DNA from 4 places in the Rhizobium sp. CNPSo 3670 genome. Region 3 is predicted to be linked to each of the others. Evidence: riboswitches for the same ligand, from Rfam matches in the RefSeq annotation. Region 3 holds a riboswitch; each other region holds the start of a gene.
The links. A riboswitch is a leader RNA that binds a small molecule or an ion and turns the genes downstream of it on or off. The one in region 3 is predicted to bind cobalamin.
Positions count from the first base shown of each region.

Region 1: another riboswitch for cobalamin. It lies ahead of bluB (5,6-dimethylbenzimidazole synthase); the one in region 3 lies ahead of cobU (bifunctional adenosylcobinamide kinase/adenosylcobinamide-phosphate guanylyltransferase).
Region 2: another riboswitch for cobalamin. It lies ahead of nrdH (glutaredoxin-like protein NrdH); the one in region 3 lies ahead of cobU (bifunctional adenosylcobinamide kinase/adenosylcobinamide-phosphate guanylyltransferase).
Region 4: another riboswitch for cobalamin. It lies ahead of AC13QO_RS23915 (CbtB domain-containing protein); the one in region 3 lies ahead of cobU (bifunctional adenosylcobinamide kinase/adenosylcobinamide-phosphate guanylyltransferase).

Region 1 is NZ_JBXSOL010000004.1:224,254-228,987, forward strand. Features, by position in the region: gene AC13QO_RS05815 (RNA polymerase sigma factor) at 1-300, opposite strand, end outside; gene AC13QO_RS05820 (YciI family protein) at 297-659, opposite strand; gene AC13QO_RS05825 (DUF2865 domain-containing protein) at 939-2,039, shown strand; gene bluB (5,6-dimethylbenzimidazole synthase) at 2,043-2,732, opposite strand; cobalamin riboswitch at 2,775-2,960, opposite strand; gene AC13QO_RS05835 (3-deoxy-7-phosphoheptulonate synthase) at 3,242-4,306, shown strand; gene AC13QO_RS05840 (TolB family protein) at 4,303-4,734, opposite strand, start outside.
Region 2 is NZ_JBXSOL010000048.1:6,155-10,888, forward strand. Features, by position in the region: gene nrdE (class 1b ribonucleoside-diphosphate reductase subunit alpha) at 1-1,978, opposite strand, end outside; gene nrdI (class Ib ribonucleoside-diphosphate reductase assembly flavoprotein NrdI) at 1,957-2,358, opposite strand; gene nrdH (glutaredoxin-like protein NrdH) at 2,372-2,593, opposite strand; cobalamin riboswitch at 2,856-3,079, opposite strand; gene AC13QO_RS27660 (heavy metal translocating P-type ATPase) at 3,289-4,734, opposite strand, start outside.
Region 3 is NZ_JBXSOL010000016.1:74,449-79,182, forward strand. Features, by position in the region: gene AC13QO_RS18190 (chloride channel protein) at 1-927, opposite strand, end outside; cobalamin riboswitch at 1,154-1,549, shown strand; gene cobU (bifunctional adenosylcobinamide kinase/adenosylcobinamide-phosphate guanylyltransferase) at 1,948-2,457, shown strand; gene cobW (cobalamin biosynthesis protein CobW) at 2,464-3,519, shown strand; gene cobN (cobaltochelatase subunit CobN) at 3,523-4,734, shown strand, end outside.
Region 4 is NZ_JBXSOL010000028.1:21,415-26,148, forward strand. Features, by position in the region: gene AC13QO_RS23900 (sulfite oxidase-like oxidoreductase) at 1-407, shown strand, start outside; gene AC13QO_RS23905 (hypothetical protein) at 392-961, opposite strand; gene AC13QO_RS23910 (CbtA family protein) at 1,015-1,749, opposite strand; gene AC13QO_RS23915 (CbtB domain-containing protein) at 1,864-2,073, opposite strand; adenosylcobalamin (AdoCbl) riboswitch at 2,076-2,226, opposite strand; gene AC13QO_RS23920 (histidine phosphatase family protein) at 2,305-2,853, shown strand; gene AC13QO_RS23925 (putative bifunctional diguanylate cyclase/phosphodiesterase) at 3,328-4,734, shown strand, end outside.

The DNA of each region.
Region 1 (4,734 bases), on a different contig from region 3:
GGCCGAGAGTTCCTCGGTAACGAGGGCAAGATGATCGGCGCTCTTCGCCTTCACTTTGTCTTTGCGCCAGTCATCGAGTTTGCGCCTGCGCGCGATGGTCAACAGCCAGGCATCGGGGTTGTCGGGCACGCCATCGACAGGCCATTTTGCGAGAGCCGTGAGGAAAGCCGTCGCGAGCGCATCCTCCGCGGACGCGATATCACCCAAACGCCCGCCAAGGTAAGCGACGAGTCGTCCATAGCTCTCGCGCGCCACCCGCTCTGCTACACCTCGGGCAACGCTGGAACCAGAAACCGTCATCCCGCATATTCCGACGCATCCCTGATGCGACGAACCTCAACCGTTCCCCAGGTCGCGGCAGGACAGCGTGCCGCCCATTTGTTGGCCTCGTCCATATCGGCGACGTCGATGATAAAGTACCCACCGAACTGTTCGCGAACATCGGCATAAGGGCCGTCCAAAACGCTGACCTCGTTTCCTTGAGCACGAACGAGACTGGCCTCAGAGGAACTGACGAGCGCATTGCTGGAGACAAATGCTGCCGCCTTCTCCAGCGCTTGTTGATAGGCATGCATCTGCTCCATGAAGCGCCCCATGTCCTCAGGCGCTATGGACTTCCCGGCAGTTTCGTCCGCATGCAGCATCAGCATGTAGCGCATCGCTTTATCCTCAGTGAAACCAACTCCCCGCGGGAACGAGCGCCAAGAATAACAATTCGTATGAAGAAGGGAACTGCTGTTGACGGCTGCTGTGTCCGCCTCCGGGTGCAATGCTGTTCTACTTACCTAACGGAAGATTACCCACATCTTCTGGCTAAAATCTCGAAAATGCGCTAGGAATTCATCCAAGCTTATTAAGAGAAACACGTTAAGAGACAAGGTACGGCGGATGGACGCCACCTTTGACCGATCGACATTTTCTCATTCCCGGACGACGCCGTGAAACGCCGAAATCTGTCTCTTGCTCTTATGCTTGCGCTGGCATCACCGGCCGCCGCACAGACCAGCGCTATTTGCAACGACTTGCGCGGTCGCCTTGCCGACCTGCCACGATCGATCGGTAGCAATAACGGGCCGGAAGCGCGCCAATATGCAAATGCCATGGCCGAGCAGAACCTCGAGCTGCGCAAGGTCCGCAACGATCTGCGCAATAACGGATGCACTTCCGGCAGCATGGTCGTGATTGGCAGTGACAACGCCGATTTTTGCGCCGAACTCTCTGACGCCGAAGCCCGGATGATCGACAATATCCGTTATCTCCAGGAGCGCCGCGACGAACTGCGCAACCAGGGCGACGGCACTGACGACGCGCGCCGAGAATTGACGGCGGCACTCGAACGCAACGGCTGCAACAGCGACAATTTCTATGCCCCGACCGAGCGTAGCGCAGACGACCCCGCCCCGAGTGTCGAGGAACAGGCGATGCGCACCGATACCTTCATTCCGCTCGGCGGCGGTGAAGAGACCGATCTGCGTTACGGCCTGCCGAGGGCCGAAATGTTTTCACCGATCAGCACCATCTGCGTGCGCAGCTGCGACGGTGGCTTCTTCCCGATCAGCTCAAATACCACTTCGGTGGATTTCGGCCGCGATGCCCAGACCTGCGCCAAGATGTGCCCCGGCATTGAAACCGAGCTCTTCTATCGCGACGTGACCAGCACCGACTCCTCGAACATGATCTCGGTCGCAACGGGCGCGCCCTATAGCGCCATGAAGAACGCTTTTGTCTACAAGAACCGCGCGCCTGGCGAGAAAAATTCCTGCGCCTGCAATCTCACCGCCTATTACGAGGAGATGCGCGGCAAGCAGGCCCTGAGCGAACCGCCGGAGCAGGGCTCGATAACGACGGTCCGCACTAAACCGCCGACGAAAGATACTGCGGCAGCATCAGCCCCGCCGCAGCCATCCGTTGCCGAACGTCCCTACGACCCCACGCAGAACAAGGTTCGTCAGGTCGGCCCGCAATTCCTTGCCGGCGACCAGGGCTCGATCGACCTTGCCAATCCGGCGACGCCGGGGCCGCAACCACAGCAGCAGTAATTGCTACGGGTCGTTGCGTCCCCATCCGTCGTGGAAAACGAGTTCCTCGAGCGGCAGCCGCTGCCGCCAACCTTTGACCGAAAGTTCCGGTTCGTCATAAAGACGGTCGACAAAGCCGGCGCAGAGCCAGGCGACCACCTCGATATGCTCCGGTATGCCAAGAATTGTTTTCAGGTCGCCTTCGCGAAAGATGCTGACCCAGCCGATGCCGACCCCTTCGGCGCGGGCGGCAAGCCAGAGATTCTGGATAGCGCAAACGGTCGAATAGGAATCCATCCGCGGATTGTGCGTCCGCCCCAGCACGACGCTGCCGCCGCGGGTGGGATCGCATGTCACGCATATGCCGAGCGGCGCCTCGACGATGCCTTCCAGCTTCAGGGAGCGATAGGTCTGCCGGCGTTCGCCCTCGAACATCAGTGCCGCCTCCTCATTCGCATTCGCAAAGGCATCCCTTACGCGTGCTCGCACGGCTTCGCTTTTCACCAGGACGAAATTCCACGGCTGCATGAAGCCGACCGAGGGCGCATGATGGGCGGCAGTCAAGAGCCGTGCCACGACATCGTCGGGCAAGGGATCGGGCAGGAACTGGCTGCGCACGTCACGCCGCGTCATGATCGCGTGATACACGGCTTCGCGCTCGGCCGGCGAAAAACCGGACACCGCCGAAAGGGCATCCGCATCAAAGGGTCGCATCGTCAAATCCCCAACAACGCAACCGCCCGCCGTCCGCGCGGGTTGGGTCTATCGCGCCAGGCCGGTCTTCTGACTTGGCTTCATCCATCTGCCGCAGCCTTCCCGGCAAAGCCAGTGGCGTGATGAAGCGGCAGACGTCGGCCTTACAGCGTTGGGCACGTTCCGGCCTTGCACCGGATTCCCGATTCTCCCGCCTCGAGGGCGGGCACCTGACGGCGCATCTATTTCAGGAAATCGGAACGGAGGCAAGCGTCGGCACGTCAGCCTCAAAGAGGCGAACCCGTGATTTCGCCTCGCAGATTTTGCGTGACAATGAGCGGCCGCGACGCTACATACGCGCAATGTCGACGACTTCAGCCTACGCCTCCTCGCGATTTTATTCGTACCGCTGCTTCCAGCGGATGCGGGTCTGTGCGTAACTGAATTCAACGCGACGACAACCCGAACAGCCGCTAGTCTACCTGGCGGCTTTTCTGTTCCGCACGGTATGACCAAACAGGAGCCATGCCTTGCCCGACACCATCAATGATCTGCGTATTCTCGAGATCACCCCGCTGACCAGACCCGCCGATATCATCGCGGAAATTCCCCGAACCGCTTCAGTCAGCGAGACGGTGACCAGCAACCGCAATGCCATCCACCAGATTCTCAAGGGTGAAGACGACCGCCTGATCGTCGTCATCGGCCCCTGCTCCATCCACGATCCGGTTGCTGCACGCGAATATGCCGCGCGGCTGGCCGAGCAGCGACAGCGCTTCTCCAGTGATCTGGAAATCGTCATGCGCGTCTATTTCGAAAAGCCCCGCACCACAGTCGGCTGGAAGGGCTTGATGAACGACCCGCATCTCGATGGCAGCTACCGTATCGAGGAAGGGCTGAGAATTGCCAGGCGCCTGCTGCTCGACGTCAACGCGATGGGCCTTCCGGCGGGTGTCGAATTCCTCGAGACGATCACACCGCAATACATTGCCGATCTCGTCAGCTGGGGTGCGATCGGCGCCCGCACGACCGAGAGCCAGATCCATCGCCAGCTCGCCTCCGGCCTCTCCTGCCCGATCGGCTTCAAGAACGGCACCGACGGAGGCGCTCGCGTCGCGATCGACGCGATCCTGGCCGCTTCGCAGCCGCACCACTTCCCGGCCGTCACCAAGGACGGACAGGCGGCAATCGCTTCGACGAAGGGGAATGAAGACTGCCACATCATTCTGCGCGGCGGCAAGCGGCCGAATTATGAGGCGGCCGATGTCGGAGCCGTCACAGCGGAATGCCTGAAACTCGGGGTCACCCCGCGCATGCTCATCGACGCCAGCCATGCCAACAGCAGCAAAGATCCGATGAACCAGCCACGGGTTGTCAAGGACGTCGCGGGACAGATCTCCGCGGGCAATCACCACATCAAGGGCATGATGATCGAAAGCAGCCTCGTTGCCGGCCGCCAGGATCTCGTTCCCGGCAAGCCGCTGGTCTACGGCCAGTCCATCACCGATGGCTGCATTGACTGGGAGATGTCGGTGAGTGTGCTGGAAGATCTGGCGGACGCCGCTCGCAGGCGGCGCCGAGCGGCAGCGGCTTAGGCCGCCGGAAAATACCTGACATAGGCAAACTCGTCACCATCAGGTGACCAGCAGGGCACGTTGATCGTGCCCTGCCCGCCGAAAAGCTCGAACAGCGTCTTCAGGTTGCCGCCGTCCATATCCATCAGCCGCAGCCGCACGTCGAGATCGCGCGGATGGTCGAAGACGGAAGGATCGTAGGACAGGATCAGCACCTTGTCGTTTTTGGGCGACGGATGGGCGAACCAGTTCCCCTGATTGTCCGACGTCACCTGTTCGAGGCCTGTGCCATCCGGATGGATGCGCCAGATCTGCATCAACCCGGTGCGACTGGAATTGAAATAGATCCATTGGCCGTCGGCGGAATAATCCGGCCCGTCGTTGCGGCCTTCGCCATGCGTCAGCCGCGTCTCGACGCCGCCATCGACGGAGATCGTATAAATGTCGAA
Region 2 (4,734 bases), on a different contig from region 3:
CCGCATAGGTGTCGATGATCTTCTCCGGCCCGATCTCGTAGGCGTCCTGATAGTAGTCGAGATTGTCATTGGTCATGAACGGCGCCGGATAATAGACGCGGCCGATCTTTCCTTCCTTGCGGATCTCGATCTTCGAGACGATCGGATGGATCGAGGAAGTCGAGTGGTTGATATAGGAGATCGAGCCCGTCGGCGGCACCGCCTGCAGGTTCTGGTTATAGAGGCCTGAGGCCATCACCGCCTTTTTCAGCGCCACCCAGTCTTGCTGTGTCGGAATATGGATGCCCGATTTGTCGAACAACGCCTGCACCTTTTCGGTGGTCGGCTTCCATTCCTGCTCGGTATATTTGTCGAAATAGTCACCTGAAGCGTATTTCGAATTCTCGAACCCCTTGAAGCTTACACCACGCTCGACCGCCAGACGATTGGAGGCACGCAGCGCGTGGTAGGTCACCGCATAGAAATAGATATTGGTGAAATCGACGCCTTCCTCAGAGCCATAGAAGATGCGTTCGCGGGCGAGGTATCCGTGCAGGTTCATCTGCCCGAGGCCGATCGCATGGCTCTCGTCATTGCCTTTCTCGATCGAAGGAACTGAGGAGATATGGCTCATATCGGACACCGCTGTCAGCGCCCGGATCGAGGTCTCGATCGTCTTGCCGAAGTCGGTCGAATCCATCGCCGCAGCAATGTTCAGGGAGCCGAGATTGCAGGAAATATCCTTGCCGAGATGCTTGTAGGAAAGGTCGTCATAATAGTCGCTCGCCTCGCTCACCTGCAGGATCTCCGAGCATAGGTTGCTCATGGAGATGCGCCCGGCAATCGGGTTCGAGCGGTTCACCGTGTCCTCGAACATGATGTAGGGGTAGCCGCTTTCGAACTGGATTTCGGCGATCACCTGGAAGAATTCGCGCGCCTTGATCTTCTTCTTCGAGATGCGGGCGTCCGCCACCATTTCCCGGTACTTCTCCGTCACCGAAATCTCGGTGAAAGGCACGCCGTAGACCCGTTCCACGTCGTAGGGCGAGAACAGGTACATGTCCTCATTGTTCTTGGCGAGTTCGAAGGTGATGTCGGGCACGACAACGCCGAGCGACAGCGTCTTGATGCGGATTTTCTCATCGGCGTTTTCACGCTTGGTGTCGAGAAAGCGCATGATATCGGGATGATGGGCGTTCAGATAAACCGCACCCGCCCCCTGCCGCGCACCGAGCTGATTGGCATAGGAGAAGCTGTCTTCCAGGAGCTTCATGACGGGGATGATGCCGGAGGACTGGTTTTCGATCTGCTTGATCGGCGCGCCCGCCTCGCGGATATTGGTCAGCGACAGGGCCACGCCGCCGCCGCGTTTCGACAACTGCAGCGCCGAATTGATCGACCGGCCGATCGATTCCATGTTGTCCTCGACGCGCAGCAGGAAACAGGAAACGAGTTCGCCGCGCTGCTTCTTGCCGGCATTGAGGAAGGTGGGCGTTGCCGGCTGGAAGCGGCCGGAAATGATCTCGTCGACTATGTCGCGAGCAAGGGCCTCATCGCCGCGCGCCAAAGCCAGCGCCACCATGCAGATGCGGTCTTCGTAGCGCTCGAGATATCGCTTTCCGTCGAAGGTCTTCAGCGTATAGCTGGTGTAATATTTGAAAGCCCCGAGGAAGGTAGGAAACCGGAATTTCCTGGCATAGGCCTGATCGAACAGGTCGCGGACGAAATTGAAGGAATACTGGTCGAGAACCTCCTGCTCGTAATAGCCCTCCGTGACGAGGTAATCGAGCTTTTCCCGAAGATTGTGAAAGAACACGGTGTTCTGGTTCACATGCTGCAGGAAATATTGCCTGGCCGCCATGCGATCCTTGTCGAGCTGGATCTTTCCCTCGTCGTCGTAGAGGTTCAGCATCGCGTTCAGTGCATGATAGTCGAGTGTTTCGGCCGCTTTCAGCGGTTTTGCGCCCGCGTCCCGCGTCAGATGTGTTCCCGTGTCCAAAATCGTCCCATCCCGTCTTTGACATTGGCGATATCCTCGGCAGTTCCCAGGAGCTCGAACCTGTAGAGGTACGGCACCTGGCACTTCTTCGAGATGACATCGCCGGCGAGGCCATAGGTCTCGCCGAAATTGCTGTTGCCCGCAGCAATCACGCCGCGGATGTTGGAGCGGTTTTCCGCCTCGTTGAGGAAGCGGATCACCTGCTCGGGCACGGCCCCTTTACCGCCGTTTCCGCAATAGGTAGGCGAGATCAGCACATAGGGTTCGCGAATGTGGATGGCCTCAGCGCCGAGGGGGATGCGCGCCGCGCGCAATCCCAGCTTCTCGACGAAACGATGGGTGTTCCCGGATCGGCTGGAATAATAGACGATCAGCCCCACCGCTTTTCTCCGGTCAGGAGAGCGCGCTGATCATGTCGGGGCGGAAGCCCGCCCAATGCTGCTCGCCGGCAACGACGACCGGAACCTGCATGTAGCCCATGCCACGCACGCGATCGAGCGCTTCGGCATCCTCGGAAATATCGACGATCTCATAATCCACGCCAAGGCGATCGAGGGCGCGGTAAGTGGCCGTGCATTGGACACAGGCCGGCTTGCTGTAAACGGTAACGCTCATCATGTTCCTCGTGAAGTCAATGAATTCAGGACGCAGGACTGGGATCGGGCGCCATGCGGCGTCCGGGGAAATGCTTGATAGTGATCTGGCAAGGTTGGCGCTTTAAACGCCTGACTTGGTCCCTCGCAGGATGTGCGCGGGCGCCGGCCTTGATGCTCTCGACATGACTTCAAACCCCGAAGTGCTCATGCGGTCGTTCGGGGCAGCGCAACAGCCGCGGATCATTCCGCTGCATGCACGCGACCTTCCGGACACCCCGCCCGTGGACGTTTCATTCAAGGCAGGTCTCCTGGCTCACGGGTCGAAGCACCTGCCCAGCCTTCCCGAGGTATCATGCCCCAGTGACCCGAAATCGGACAGTTGCTCTCCGCTCACAGTTGCGGGGGCAGCTCCGGCCTTGCCCCACCCTCATGGCGAGACGCACCGTATTCCCGTCTTAGCCCACGATCCTCACGAATCGAAGGAACCTTGAACACTAGATATAGTACGCGAATCGAAATTCACGTCAACGGATGGTTTGTGCGTTGCGTTACGGCAGGTTTGAAATTACTGCGTTCCTGTGAAAAACATGGATAATGAAGGCTTAAACAAAACGAACTGTGGAGAAGGCCTGAACGACGAGAGCCGGCCTGTAGCCGGCTCTGCGGTTTTCGATTCCGGATCGGCCCTAATCGGCGCTCCGAAGAGGAAAGGATTTATTCCTCTACGCGGAGCAGCCTGAGCGCGTTGATCGTAACCAGCACGGTGGCTCCGGTATCGGCGAGAATCGCCGGCCAGAGCCCGGTGATCCCGATGATCGTGGTCACCAGGAAGACAGCCTTCAGCCCGAGTGCAATGGTGATATTCTCGAGGATATTGCGCATCGTCCGCTGCGAAAGCGCGATCATTCGCGCCACGTCGCCAACGCGCCCGTGCAGCACGGCGGCATCGGCCGTCTCCAGCGCCACATCGGTGCCGCCGCCCATGGCGATACCGATGTCGGCGGCGGCGAGCGCCGGCGCGTCGTTGATGCCGTCGCCGACCTTGGCGACTATGAAGCCCTTGCGCTTCAATTCGCCGACGACCCGCTGCTTGTCCTCGGGCATCATCTCGCCCCGCCAGTCGATGCCGAGCATGTCTGCGACGGCTGCCGCCGTCCGCTTGTTGTCGCCGGTCAGCATCATCGCCTTGACCCCGGCCGATTTGAGCGCCGAGAGCCCGGCCGCGGCGTCCTCGCGCGGCTCGTCGCGCATGGCGATCAGGCCGGCCGCAGCGCCATTGACGAGCAGCACCGACACGCTCTTGCCCTCATCATTGAGCCCTGCAATACGCGCCTCCTGTTCCGCGTCAAGTGCCGCCCGCTCGCGGGCGGCGGGCGGCGACAAGAGATCAACTGCCTCGCCGCCGATTTTGCCGGTGACACCCTTGCCCGGCAGCGCTTCCAGCTCGAAGGCGGGTGGCACGGGCACGCTGTCCGCCTTGGCGCGGTGGAGAATCGCCTGTGCCAGGGGATGGCTGGAGCCCTGCTCGAGCACCGCCGCGCGCGACAGGAGCTGCGCCTCACCCAATCCAAAGGAAAGGATGTCGGTCACCCGAGGCTTGCCTTCCGTCAGCGTGCCCGTCTTGTCGAAGGCGACCATCGTCACCTTGCCGAGCGTCTCCAGGACCGCACCGCCCTTCATCAGCAGCCCGCGCCTCGCGCCCGCCGACAGCGAAGCCGCGATCGCCGCCGGCGTCGAGATGACGAGGGCGCAAGGGCAGCCGATCAGCAGGATGGCAAGACCCTTGTAGATCCACTCACTCCACGCGCCGCCGAAGAACAGCGGCGGAACGACCGCGACCAGCGCGGCAACGACGACCACACCCGGCGTGTAGTAGCGCGAAAACCGCTCGATGAAGCGCTCCGTCGGCGCCTTCGATTCCTGCGCTTCTTCCACCAGCTTGACGACGCGGGCGATGGTATTGTCGGCAGCAGCCGCCGTGACGCGAACCCTCAGCACCGCATCGCCATTGACCGTACCGGCATAGACCACGGCGTCGACGCCCTTGCGCACCGGCGTGCTCTCGCCCGTCACCGGAGCCTCGTCGATCGCGCTCTCGCCTGATACGATGACGCCGTCGGCAGAGATGCGATCGCCGGGGCGAACCATGATAACCGTGCC
Region 3 (4,734 bases):
GTGGCCGGCCGAAAGGACCTGCGGCGAGATCATCGCGAGAAGCCCGACGATGATGCCGCCGAGCGCCGGGCGAAAGGGCGGAGCGATCGAGCTTTTGCGCGCCACCTCCTCAATGAAGGCCACGCCCTGCATGAGGAGAATGCCAACGCCGGCGCAGAAGACGCCGAGCAGCAGCGCCGGGACATAATCGGCCGGCACGACCGAGCCGAAGCTGCCGATATCGATGGTGAAATCGCCCTCGGCAAGCAGCCTTGCGATGAGGGTCGAAACGAGGGCAGAGACCACAACCGGGGTTAACGATACGATGGTGTAGGTGCCGATGATCAGCTCGAAGGCGTAGAAGCCGCCCGTCAGCGGCGCGTTGAAGGCGGCGGCAATGGCGCCGGCCGCGCCGCAACCGACGAGGATGCGCAGGTCCGAGCGGCGCAGCTGCAGCTTCAGGCCGAATTTGGAGGCAATGCCGGCGGCGAGCTGGGTATAGCCGGCCTCCAGGCCGACGGAGGCGCCGAAGCCGTTGGAGATCAGGTTCTGTACGGCAACGATGATGCTATCGGTGAGGGAGAGGCGGCCGCCATGCAGAGCATTCGCCTCGATCGGGTCGACCATGGGTTTCTTGCGCCGTTTGGCGAGCACCAGGAGCAGCAGGCCGAGCAGGGCGCCGCCTATGACGGGGGCGGTGAGCAGCAGCATCTTGTCCTGGATTACCGACGCGCTCAGCCGTTCGCTGTCGGCGATGCCGAAAACAAGCTGGTGCAGTTCGCTGGAGACATAGCTCATGCCGGTCACGGCAAGGCCCGAGGCGATGCCGACGACGGCGCCGGCCAGGGACAGGCCGACTTCGCTGCGGCGCGTCAGGGCGCGCAGTCGCCCCGGATCGAAGAAAACACGCAGCGCGCTCAGGCGGCGCCGATCCAATTTCATAAGCATGGCTAGACAACTAGGCGAGGAGAGGCCGGGTCAAGGGCGGGGGTGCAGTCGCCTTGCAACGCAATTGCGGCGAAAAGCCGACGGTCACATCAAATATTCATGACGTAAGCCGCTGATAAAAGACGATATTTCCGGTGGGGTCAGTGGTGTTGGCCGGCCTTTCGCGCAGTCCAGCGGGAAGGCGGTGGCGAAGGTCGGTTGACTTCACCCGCCGGCTTGCCTAACCATCTGAGGAATAACGGATGGTTCCGGATCGGCATTTCGCCTTCCGGATGAAAAGGGAATGTGACGGGGCGGACCCACATCGGGCGCCTTCATCACAGCCGACCCCGCGACTGTAGAGCGGTCAGGGTCTTCCATCCGGCATCGGACCTCTTCCGGCCTAACCGCAATAGTGCAGGCGGGCGGGATGGGCGACATGCCGGAAAAGCCACTGGAAATGCATGGTGATCAACCGGGGTCGGACGCCTCTAACTCTACGAATCGTCCACCTTTTCACCGAGGCAGCCGGGAAGGCGAGGCAGATCCGCTGGCACGATCAGGGGCGACCGGGCTTCCGGTTCGCCCCCGATCGCCGCCGATAACCACGAGCCAGGAGACCTGCCTTCCGTGCCGGGCGAACAGCCCAAACCTGGGCAAGAGACCCGCTGCCAGCACGGAGGTTGTTTTGGCTGAAAGAACGAAGCTAGCGCCGCCTCTGGTGGTGCGTATGAGAGGTGCCGGTTCGTCGCCTTCAGGTTATGTCTGCGTATTACGCGCCTTCCTTTCCTCCCTCATTCCTGTGCTTGTCACAGGAATCCGGCCACGGCCCGTCCGCGCCGTGATTAATTATGCGCAGGCAACGAATGAGCCTTCCGTGCCCAAGGACTTGGGCACGCTGGATTCCTGTGACAAGCACAGGAATGAGGGAAGTGAATGGGGTGGCGCGGCTTTCCCAAGCAAAGTTTTGGCTACCGTGGCTCATAAAGTTAAAACTAGAACAAGCTGCAGCGGCACGCCTCCTCAGAGGAATATTCGGGCATGACCACCACGCTCATCCTCGGCGGGGCACGCTCCGGCAAATCCCGTTTCGCCGAAAATCTCGTTATGGCAAGCGGCCTCGAGCGCCACTATCTCGCCACCGGCCGTGCCTGGGACGAGGAGATGCAGAAGCGTATTGCCCAGCACAGGACCGATCGCGGCCCTTCCTGGATGACGCATGAGGAGCCGCTCGATCTTTTCGGCGTGCTTGCCGCCATCGATGGCGAGGGACGCATTGTGCTTGTCGATTGCCTGACGCTCTGGGTGACCAACCTGATGATGGCGGAGCGCGAGATGGCTGTGGAATTTGCCGCGCTCGCCGATTTCCTCCCCGGCGCCAAGGCGCAACTCGTCTTCGTTTCCAACGAGGTTGGTCTCGGCATCGTGCCTGACAATCGCATGGCGCGCGATTTTCGCGATCATGCCGGACGGCTGCACCAAACAATCGCGGCGAAGGCCGACGAGGTCTATTTCATCGCGGCCGGTCTGCCGCTGAAAATGAAGGGTTGAAGTTCCATGAACCAGCAGAAAATCCCCGCAACCGTCATCACCGGCTTCCTCGGCGCCGGCAAGACGACGATGATCCGCAACCTGCTCACCAATTCCGGCGGCAAAAAGATTGCGCTTATCATCAACGAGTTCGGCGATCTCGGTGTCGATGGCGAGGTCCTGAAGGGCTGCGGCGCGGAGAATTGCAGCGAGGACGACATTATCGAGCTCACCAATGGCTGCATCTGCTGCACCGTCGCCGACGATTTCATTCCAACGATGACGAAGCTGCTGGAGCGCGAACAGCGGCCCGACCATATCGTCATCGAAACCTCCGGCCTCGCCCTGCCGCAGCCGCTGGTCGCCGCCTTCAACTGGCCTGATATCCGCACCCAGGTGACCGTCGACGGCGTCATTACGGTCGTCGACAGTGCGGCCGTTGCCGCCGGCCGTTTCGCCGACGACCATGATGCAGTCGAGGCGGCGCGCAGCGAGGACGACTCGCTCGATCATGAGAGCCCGATCGAGGAGCTGTTCGAAGACCAGCTCACATGCGCCGATCTCATCGTGCTCAACAAGACCGACCTGATCGATGGCGATGGCCTTGACCGCGTGAAGAGCGAAGTCGCCTCCCGCATTGCCCGCAAGCCGGTCATGATCGAAGCCAGGAATGGCGAGGTGCCGGCAGGCGTGCTGCTCGGCCTCGGCATCGGCACGGAAGACGATATCGCCAACCGCAAGTCCCATCACGAGCTGGAGCACGAGGAGGGGGCGCCACACGACCACGACGAATTCGAAAGCTTCGTTGTCGAACTCGGCGCTGTTTCCGATCCGACGGGCTTTGTCGAGAAGCTGAAGGGCATCATCGCCGAGCATGATGTGCTGCGCCTCAAAGGCTTCATCGACGTCTCGGGCAAGCCCATGCGCCTGCAACTGCAGGCCGTCGGCAGCCGCATCGACCAGTATTTCGACCGCGCCTGGGCAGCGGACGAGGCGCGCCGCACGCGCCTCGTCGTCATCGGCTTGCATGAAATGAACGAGGACGCGGTACGCAAGACGATCGAAGCGCTCGTTCAGGGATAATCGATGCATCTGCTTCTTGCCCAGCAGGGAACGATCAGCGACGGCGAGGAGGCGATCGACCTCGGCCAGTCGCCCGGCGATATACTGTTTCTTTCGGCTGCCGACACCGAACTCGCCGCGATTGCTGCCGCCTATCACGAGTGTGAAGGGATGCCGCATTCGCTGAGGCTCGCGAATCTGATGAGCCTCAAGCATCCAATGTCGGTCGATACCTATGTCGAGCGAACGGCCCGGCACGCCAAGTTGATCGTCGTGCGTGCGCTCGGCGGCGCCAGCTATTTCCATTATGCGCTGGAGGCGCTGCACGCCGTTGCTGCCCGGAATGGCGTGAAAATTGCGGTATTGCCTGGCGATGCCAAGCCGGATGCCGGGCTGGTTCCTTTCTCCAATGTTGACCTCGACGATCTCAACGGGCTGTGGGCCTACCTGATCGAAGGCGGCGACACCAATGCGCGGGATTTTCTCGCCTATGCTTCGGCGATGCTGTCAGGGGCGGAGAAGCCGGCGCCGGCAGTGCCGCTGATGAAGGCGGGCATCTGGTGGCCGGGGCGAGGGGCGATCGGGGTCGAGGAGTGGCGGCGGGTCGTCGGTTCGCATGTCGCGCCAACGTCGTCCGTCAAGCGTGGGACACCAAGCTCGACAGAAGAGATGGAATTCGAACCCACGTCCCCCATCGTCGCCATCAGCTTCTACCGTGCCCTGGTCCAGAGCGGCGAGACGGGGCCGGTCGAGGCGCTGATCGAGGCCCTGGCCGCGCTTGGCCTGCGGCCGCTGCCGGTCTTTGCCTACAGCCTAAAGGATCCCGTTTCGACAGGCGTTCTCGAGAGCGTGTTTTCGGCGTTGAAACCGGATGTCGTCATCAACACAACGGGCTTTGCAGTCTCCGCACCGGGCGCGGACCGGCAACCGACGGTGCTGGAGGCGGATGGCGCCGTCGTGCTGCAGGCAATCCTGTCGGCTTCGTCGAGGGAGGCCTGGGTGGCTTCGTCGCAGGGTCTGTCGGCGCGCGACCTCGGCATGAATGTGGCGCTGCCTGAAGTCGATGGGCGAATATTGGCCCGGGCGGTTTCCTTTAAGACGGCGGCGCGTTACGACGCGGCTGTCGAGGCGAACATCGTCGCCAGCGTGCCAGATGCCGGCCGGGTGCGCTACACGGCGGAACTGGCCGCCAACTGGGCGCGGCTGCGCGGGACGCCAGCCAATAGGAGGCGCATC
Region 4 (4,734 bases), on a different contig from region 3:
TGGAGCAGAGCACTGGGGTGAGCGACATCCACTGCGTCACCACCTGGTCGCGCTACGACAACACATGGAAGGGCGTATCGACGCGCGATCTGCTCGATCGCGCCATGCCGAAACCGGAAGCAGCCTACGTGATGCTGACGAGCTATGACGGCTACACCACCAATCTGCCGCTCGCCGATTTCGCCGCCGAGGATGCGATCCTGGCGACCTCCTGGGAAGGCCTGCCGCTGACACCGGAGCACGGCGGCCCAATGCGCCTCGTCGTGCCGCATCTTTATTTCTGGAAAAGCGCCAAATGGCTGCGCCGCATCGAGTTGCTCGCCGCCGACGAGGCCGGCTTCTGGGAAAAGAACGGCTACCATATGTATGGCGATCCGTGGCGCGAGCAGCGCTATTCCGACGACTGAGCCTTCGGCCGCAGGAAACGGCGAAGCGTCAGGATGGCAAGCCCCAACATGGCGGCCAACGCCGTCAGAGACGCCATGCTGGCAGGATGCAGCGGCACCTTGCTCCAGCTCGGCTTGACGATATTGGCGGTATTGAATGCCTCGCCGCTGAACTGGCAGGTAATAAAGGCAAGCCCGCGACCCGCCATCTCGGCGTCGATGGCCGAGATGATTTCGCCCGCCGCGGTTGCCTCCCGCGGCATCTCACGCATCGCCAGCAGCACGGCTTTCGTCGCCGCGAGATAGGCATGGGCGCATTCGTTGAACGGGCTCTCCTCGTCCGTCACGCTGCCGGGCATCCGACCCCAGACGCAATAGGAATACTGGATTTCGGCGTAGTTCAGGACACGCCGGAACGATTCGTTCGTATCGGCAGCCCGTGACGCCAGCATGCTGATGCTGCTGCGATACTCCGAAATGATCGCCATCTCGCCGTGGGAAATTGCCGGAATATCGAGCCCGGTATCGGAGCCGCCAGAGCTGCTCCCATGGCCGAAAGCATTTCCGATAAACATTGGCAACAGGCTCGCGATGAGACCGAGAAAGGCAAACCTTCCGATATGCCGCATCACCGGAACGCCGGCCGCAGTCCACTCTTGGCGGCAAGACCCCTTTCTGCCAGCGCTCCGAAAACCAGACCGAGCGTTGCCCAAAGGATTGCATGCATGCCGAGCGAGGTGGTGCGGAACCGCCAGAGTACCATCGCCGAGAAATTCTCGGGCACCTCGTTGATCGGCGGCAACAGATAAAGCACGAAGCCGATGAAGACGAGATAGGCGATGCCGGCGATGATCGCGCCGTTCCAGAGACCGAAGCGCTCGCCAAGGCGGCGCGACAGCGCGATCGCGGCAACCAGCGAGGCGAGCGAAACGACAATCATCAGGAAGAACAGCTCGGTCCTGACGCCGATCGTTTCGGGATTGCCGACCGCCGGGGGGGTGGCCGGATATTTGATTCCGGGAACAAGCACCACTGCCACGAAGGCGGCAATGGCGATGACGGCCGAGGTGCCGCGCGCCGAGAGGCTGCTGAAGCGGCCATGTACGAAGGCGAAGGCGAGCGAAAAGAGCCCGCCGACGGCGATACTGTAGGCCATGACGCCGGTGAAAAGGCCGAGACCAGCCTGCGTGGCCCGGCTGACGATTTCAGGTTCGGCAGCTTCGCCCGCCGCCTCAGCGCTCGCCTCCTCGAAGGCGATTGCCGCATCAACCAGCGGCTCGCCGAAGATATGGGCGAAAGCGAAAACGAGGATGCCAGCAATCAGGCCCGCGAGCATGCCGCGAAGCAGAAGCTTTCCAACCATGTCAGTATTCCCCCTAAGCATGTCGCGCAAAAGTGTGCAGCGGTTTTGCGACAACGACATGTGTAAACAAAGACCTAAAGCGCGAGAAGCGAATCTGAAAGATCGCGATGCGCTTTAGTGGCAGGGAAAGCCGAGCAGATGGCGGCCGTCATGCACGAATTCGTGCACATACATGCCGTTGAACAGCGCCATCGCGCCTTCCTCGGTGCCGACGAAATAAAGAACGATGAGCATCAGCAGGCCGCCGAAAACCGCCCAGGGCAGGATTTCCCCTACAGGGATTGGCGCCGGTGCCGCAACGGGCGCGAAAGTGGTGTCAGACATGTATCCCTCCGGAATGACGCGTTCAGTCGAAAGAGTGTTGTGCGGCAGGGTCTGACTTCCAGCGTAAAGAACTTCGACACGCTGGTCACAGTGGCGCGACCGCGCCGGATTTCCACCGGCTTCCAAACCCGCAACAGCACGGTTATATCTGGACGCCGAAGAGACTGTCAACGAAACTTCGAGACGCCGTCGAAGGGTCGTCCCCACCATATTGCGATGATCGGAACAACCGTGAATACCCGCCTCACCTGGATCTGTCACGGCGCCACGGCGGCAAGCCGCAAGGCCCTGTTCCCGCTGGATGAGCCGCTGGAAGACAAGGCCGCTGAAGAAGCCGGCCGGATGACCGCCCTGCCTCGGGCCGACCGGATCGTCACTAGCCCGGCTTTGCGTGCCCGCCAGACCGCTACAGCCCTCGGTCTCGACGCTCAAATAGAACAGCGGCTTGCCGACTGCGACAATGGCCGCTGGGCCGGCAGGCCGATTGCGGCAATCGGCACCGAAGAGCCGGAGAACCTCATGGCTTGGATGAGCGATCCGGAAGCCGCCCCACATGGCGGCGACAGTTTTCTCGGTCTGCGGACGCGCGTCGCCGGCTGGATGGATGAACAATCCACGCTCGGCGGTCATGTGATAGCCGTCACCCACGCATCGATTATAAGAACAGCGATTGCGCATGTGCTTCAGGCTCCCCTCCCCTCCTTCTGGCTCGTCGACGTCGAGCCGCTGGTGGTCGTTCGGATGACCAGCAATGGACAGCGCTGGTCGCTGCGCCTCTAGAGAATTAGACATCCCTCATACTATCCAGCCTTACGCAAGCAAATCGCGTCATCTCTATTGAACCGGGTCTGACCGGGACTACTTCCTTGTCCCAAGGAGACGGAAGCTATGGCATATGATTGGAGTGGGGAGCGTACGCGGCGCCTGCGCTTGATGAGGGTCGTGACGTTCACCTTAGTTATGGTCGGTCTGGTCGTCAGCGTTCCGCTGCTGATCGTCACCGCCTGAAGAGCGAGACAGGGCGAGCGATGCGACAGCACGCTCGCCCTCGTTCTTTCGTGAGGCTCCCCTCGTCTTGAATCCGGACAATCTCTAGTCTTCGAAGCAGCACCAGCGAAACGCCGTAGCGCAGCCGACGTCCCGACAGCACCGCAACGGACGGGCTGCCACCTCCAACAATTCGCCTTATGGTTTCAACGAACATTTCAGATTTTCCTGATAGTCCGGCAGAGGGTGGAGATGGAGAATGCGATAATGCCTGCGTTTTTCCGAAGCAGGGCCGGAAGGCAATGCGTGTCGGTTGTGGTTTTCGGAGTAACCCTCTGGATCCTCGGCACGGTGCTGCACTTCGACGACCGCCTCGTCTCCTTCATGACCGGTTTCGGCGAGTACGGGGCGGATAAGCTCGTGCTGGCTCTCGGCATCGCTGGCGCGATGAGCTTCATCTATTCGGTGCTGCGCATCGCCGACCTGCGCAAGGAAATGGAGCTGCGCGCCACCGAACAGGCAAAGGCCGATTGGACGGCAACCCACGACCATCTGACCAAGCTGCCGAACCGCTACGCCTTCGAGCGCAAAATCCTCTCACGGCCGGTCGGAAGCGACGAGGGCGAGATCGAGGAATGGGACGACAACGTCACGATCTTCTCCGTCGACCTCGACGGCTTCAAAAAAGTCAACGATCTCGTCGGCCACAAGGGCGGCGACGTGTTGCTGGTCGAAGTTGCCAGACGCATCTGCGCGCTTGGCAACGCGGATTGCGTTTACCGCTTCGGCGGTGACGAATTCATCATCGTCGCCTTTTCCCTGACGGCAGAGCGCGAGGAGCGTTTCGCCAAGTTGCTGATCCAGGCAGTCACCCGGCCGATCCATATCGATGGCTTTGCCGTCGAAGTCGGCGCCAGCGTCGGCTACGATCGCTGGCTTGAGGGCAGCGAGCCGCTGGAAGACGCCGCCCACCGTGCGGATCTCGCCATGTATGAGGCCAAATCACGCGGCCCCAACCATTATCTCGTCTTCGAAGCTTCGATGCAGGACAAGGTAACGGAACGTGCCTCTCTGGAAAGCAGGCTGCGCGCGGCAATCGCCGACAAGGCGATCATGCCTTTCTATCAACCTTTGATTGATTTGAAAACCGGCCAGCTTTGCGGTTTCGAAGCCCTCGCGCGCTGGGTCGGCGAGGATGGTATCAATATTCCGCCGCCTGTTTTCATCGACATTGCCGAGGAAACCGGGATGATCACCGCCCTGTTCGAGGATCTCCTTGCGCAGGCCTGCGGCGATGCGCTCACTTGGCCAGCGCATGTCACGTTGTCCTTCAATGTGTCGCCGGTGCAGATGGAAGACAGGCTGCTGGCCTCCCGCATCCTCAAGGTCCTTTCAGCAAGTCGGCTGCCGCCGCAACGCTTGGAGATTGAGATCACCGAAAACGCGCTGATCCAGGATCCCGCTATCGCCGCCATCATTCTCGAAGAGCTGCATGCGGCCGGCATCCAGATCGCTCTCGACGATTTCGGCACGGGCTATTCGAGCCTTGCCCAGCTCGCCCGCTACCGCTTCGACAAGATCAAGATCGACAAGAGCTTCATCGCCACCTATCGCGATGACGAACGGCAGGAAAAAATCGTCCGCGCCATGCTTGGCCTCAGCAGAAGCCTGAAC